Regions from separate parts of the Paenibacillus favisporus genome, predicted to be linked through region 1. Evidence: a T-box and tRNA genes for the amino acid it is inferred to sense, from the RefSeq annotation. Region 1 holds a T-box; the other holds one or more tRNA genes.

Region 1 (2,399 bases):
AGCCTACGTTCCCGTTTGGAGCTTTCCAGGATAAAGTTCAGCAGGAAGAACCGCCTGAAGACCGGGAAATGCGGATTGCGCTCGGAAGCAAGAAGGAGCCCGAGTCCGGCGAGAAGGAAGCGATCGGCTTTTCCTCGATCTTGTCCTCAAGCCGTTCGATCAAGGAGCTTGAGTACCAGCAGGCGCAGGAGGAGCAGCAGGCTGCGGATGCCATCGCCAGCGCGGGTGCTGCTGAAGCCGATGACATCAAATGGAAGAACCTGTTCCTTGGCAGTATCTCCGAGCAGACTCCGTTCCGTAAGGTCCGGCTGTGCATCGTTCAGCGGGAGGAGACGCTCGAGACAATCGCCGACCGTTATCAGCTGACGCCGCGGGAGCTTGTGCTGTACAATCGGCTGGCGGACCAGACCGTGCAGGAAGGTCAAATTCTGTATATCCCATAACGTTTTTGACGTAATCAGAAGAGCCTGGCGCTTTGCGGCGCAAGGCTCTTTTTTTTGTTCCCGGGATGAGGTCTGCCTGAACACGGGAAAATGGTCCTGCACTTTGGGCCAAGGGAAGTTGACTATCGACATGAAGCGCGTTATTATGGAGTATATGTTTTGCAGAAAAACATCAACGAACGTCAAGTACAGATGACATTCAGTATTTGGCGGAAGTTTTTCTTGCGATATGAAACGCTTCAGCTTCACTGAAAATGAATCCATTTTACCATCTTCACAAAAACGATGAACGGGAAGAGTAGGCGGTATTGCCCTTCAGAGAGCGGAATTGCAGCGCTGGAAGATTCCGCAGGATGCAGCTGTCCGAAGTCGCCCGGAAGTTGTCGGTTTGAGCACTTGCGTCCGAAGGCGCGGGAGGTAGAGCCGGCCGGCTGCAGCCGTTATCTGTACGAAGTGTTGCGAAGGCATGCGTGTTTGTGCTTGCTGTCGCAAAACAAAGGTGGTACCGCGAAAGAACAGCCTTTCGTCCTTTGAGGACGAAAGGTTTTTTGTATTTTTGGCAAAGCTGATCTTGTGATGGAGGATGAACAATATGACAGACCAGGAAAACCAAGCAACAACCGGGATGCCGACGACGTATGACCCGAAATCGGCCGAGAAGAAATGGTACAAATACTGGATCGACGGCCAGTATTTCAAAGCCGGGCAGAAGCCCGAGGCGGAGCCGTATACGATCGTGATTCCGCCGCCAAACGTAACGGGGATGCTCCATATCGGGCACGCCCTCGACTTTACCCTGCAGGATATTCTGATTCGCACGAAGCGGATGCAGGGGTACGACGCCTTGTGGCTTCCGGGCTCGGACCATGCGGGCATCGCGACGCAGACCAAGGTGGAGCAGAAGCTGCGTGAGCAGAATATCAGCCGCCACGACCTGGGGCGCGAGAAGTTCCTGGAGAAAGTGTGGGAATGGAAGGACCAATACGCGGAAACGATTCATGAACAGTGGGCCAAAATGGGCTTTTCGCTGGATTACTCCAGAGAGCGGTTTACGCTTGACGAAGGTCTATCGAAGGCGGTTCGCGAAGTTTTCGTGAAACTCTATGAAAAAGGGCTGATCTACCGCGGCAAAAAGATCATCAACTGGGATCCGGCCGCCAGAACAGCCTTGTCCGATATTGAGGTTGAATATAAAGAAGTCAACGGCCATCTGTATCATTTGCAGTATCCGCTGAAGGACGGAAGCGGCCACATTACGGTAGCGACCACACGTCCTGAGACGATGCTTGGCGATACGGCAGTAGCGGTTCATCCGAAAGACGAGCGCTACAAGGACATGATCGGCAAGATGCTCGTGCTCCCGATTGTCGGACGCGAGATTCCGATTATTGCCGACGAGTACGTGGAACGCGAATTCGGCAGCGGCGCCGTAAAAATTACCCCGGCACACGATCCGAACGATTTTGAGGTGGGATTGCGCCACGATCTGCCGCAAATCATCGTGATGGACGAGACCGGCACGATGAATGACCAGGCCGCGAAGTACGAAGGCATGGACCGGGCCGATTGCCGGAAGCAGATCGTTCAGGATTTGAAGGACCTCGGCGTGCTGATCAAAATCGAAGACCATGTGCACCAGGTAGGGCACAGCGAGCGCACAGGCGCCGTAGTCGAGCCTTACTTGTCGACGCAGTGGTTCGTTAAAATGCAGCCGCTCGCGGAAAGAGCCATTGAGGCGCAAAAGGCGGGCAATGGGGTACGCTTTGTTCCGGAGCGTTTCGAGAAAACATACCTGAACTGGATCGAAAACGTGCGGGATTGGTGTATTTCCCGTCAGTTGTGGTGGGGACACCGGATTCCGGCTTGGTACTGTGAATCCTGCGGTGAGATCCACGTAGCGCATGAGGATGTAACCCAATGCTCCAAATGCGGAAGCACCGAGCTTACGCAGGACAA
Region 2 (2,399 bases), on a different contig from region 1:
GCCCGCGTCATCGAACGGCTCCTTGGAAATGACCTCGTAGCCTTGTTTTGCATAGAACTGTTCAGCTTGGCATTGAGCATCCAGGATGGAATAGGCCAGCCCCAGTTCCCTCGCCCGCTCTTCCATCGCCATCAGCAAAATGCGGCCGAACCCGTGGGTGCGGAACTCGCGGCGAACCGCGATTCGCTGCATCTTGGCGGTATCGCTGTTATAATAAATGATCCGGCCGGTGGCCACATACTGATCCTTGTCCTGAAGGAGGATATGATGAACATTTTCGCTGATCACATCGTATTCGTCGATCTCCAGGTCAGCGGGCACGTTTTGTTCCTTGACGAACACCTCCTGGCGGATGTCCAGCGCATGTTCCAGCTGCTCGGGAGTCGTCACGTATACTATTTCTGCAGGCATCGGTTACCCTCTCTTTCATGCAATCAATATAAAAAACACGGCTGAATCATTATACAAAAAAATGATTTTCCTGTATAGTTGACTCATGAGAGCTCTATGGAAGGGAGACCATGGATCGTTATGGGCATGACCATTGCGCTGATCGTCATTTTATCAGCCATCTTGATCTATTCATTTATTTATGTCATCCAAAAAGGGTATTCACGCAAATGGGATGAGGAATAAGAGAAACGTTTATCGACGAACACTCACGGAAGATAGACCGCGTTTTGCGGAAGTTTTCTTGTGATATAAGGAAACCGAATCTCCGATGCAATCTTTCTTATATCTAAAATAAAACAAGGGCCGGTGCAGTCGGAGCACGGGCCCTATGTCTTGTCCAGGGGAATCAGGGCGGCGTAATAGGGCCCTTGGAATACACATCCTCGCTGACCGATTTGCCGTAAACGTCCAGCATAATCGGTGAGTCGGCCATTGTTGAACCGGGCTTGATCGGCTCCTGCGCATCCGAAAACTCACCCGCGGGGGAGCATCCGGCAAGCAGCAGGCACAGCCCTGCCGTGAGCAGCCCGCCTTTGTTCGGCATACCGTGCCACTCCTTTTGTTTCGAAATATACTTTAGTTTTCGCCCGTTTGGATAGCTTCTAATCATGAGCGGCAAACAAATTGTGCATGCCATTCACCGTGAGCCAAATAAAATGATTGACAGCTAACTACGGCGCTGTTATTATATTAAATGTATCTGACTTGTACGATCTGCTAGCTCAGCTGGGAGAGCACCATCTTGACAGGGTGGGGGTCAGTGGTTCGAGCCCACTGCAGATCATCTATAGAAACCCTTGGAGCGTAAGGCTTCAAGGGTTTTTTGTTATTTTCACAATTAGCCGCAGAGTTTTGGCCCTGTCCCGTTAAGATAATCATCTATTTTGTTCTCACAGGGACCTCCGCCGTGTTTGCGAAGGAAACCGTTACATACGATATCTCAGGTTTCACATTTTCCAACAAAGGTGGGGTAACCAAATGGGTAAATTCTTTTTCCACGAACATGATCACCGTCGTCACTGTCATGTCCGCAGACCAAAACCAGTCATCCTCAAAAAAGAAATCAAGAAAACGATATTCGTCAAAGTCGACTGGGAACCTGTAATCAAAAAAGTCCACAAAGAAAAGCATGTTTCCTGCCATAAGATTCACAAACATCACCACCACTTCAAAAAACGCCACCATAAAAGATGCCACTGTCGCGATCACTTCGGTGGAGGAATGTATTAATTCCGGATTTTTCGGATGAAATCAGCATGACACCTCCCTGATCGCACGCCCGGGAACTTGGTTCCCGGGCGGCATCTATTTTATAAATCATACCGAAAATCCGATAACATAGATGTTACCCATTTTACATAGAGGAGGCTTATGATGGATATTCCTGCTTTATCGATGGCCATGAGCCAGTCCCGGCTGGCTCAAAATGTGAGCATTCAGGTGCTTAAAATCGCTAAGGATCAAGCCTCGCAGGACGGTCAATCCCTGGTCAAAATGCTGGATAGCAGCACCGTACCCCATTTGGGAAACCGTCTAGACATCCGGATTTAGCTGCTCGGTTTCTTTTCTGCCCCTCCAGACGGAGGGTTTTTTTATTTTTCAGCACATCCGTTCAAATTAAATTCATATTTTAGGTCCATATCCCCACCAATCAAACATCTGTTCTCTATCCAACAGACGAAAATTATCTTATGATAAAGATAGTTATTGATACAAAAGTCTTACCAGTATGTGGATACGGGAGAATAGTCTCATGGAAAAGGAAATTGAAATGGCGATCCGGCGCGGCCATCAATTATTCGTTCAAAATTTGGATGGTGAATCCATCACCGGCATCCCTGAGAAATCCGATGATCCGGGAACTTTAAAGATGCGGACGGTGTATGGCTCCATGTGGATTCCGCTGGATGAAGTCGGCCATCTGTCACGCCTCATTCATATTCGTT

Evidence for each region. A T-box is a leader RNA that pairs with one kind of tRNA and senses whether it is charged. The one in region 1 lies ahead of ABID47_RS26475 (valine--tRNA ligase), so its partner is inferred to be a tRNA-Val.
Region 2: it encodes a tRNA-Val, which carries the amino acid that the T-box ahead of ABID47_RS26475 (valine--tRNA ligase) is inferred to sense. The anticodon was not compared.

Annotation. Positions count from the first base shown of each region.
Region 1 covers NZ_JBEPLV010000007.1:32,031-34,429, reverse strand. The annotation lists gene ABID47_RS26480 (LysM peptidoglycan-binding domain-containing protein) at 1-443, shown strand, start outside; T-box leader at 720-977, shown strand; gene ABID47_RS26475 (valine--tRNA ligase) at 1,036-2,399, shown strand, end outside.
Region 2 covers NZ_JBEPLV010000001.1:379,068-381,466, reverse strand. The annotation lists gene ABID47_RS01800 (GNAT family N-acetyltransferase) at 1-411, opposite strand, end outside; gene ABID47_RS01795 (hypothetical protein) at 800-997, opposite strand; tRNA gene ABID47_RS01790 (tRNA-Val) at 1,165-1,237, shown strand; gene ABID47_RS01785 (hypothetical protein) at 1,333-1,650, opposite strand; gene ABID47_RS01780 (YjfB family protein) at 1,825-2,004, shown strand; gene ABID47_RS01775 (hypothetical protein) at 2,207-2,399, shown strand, end outside.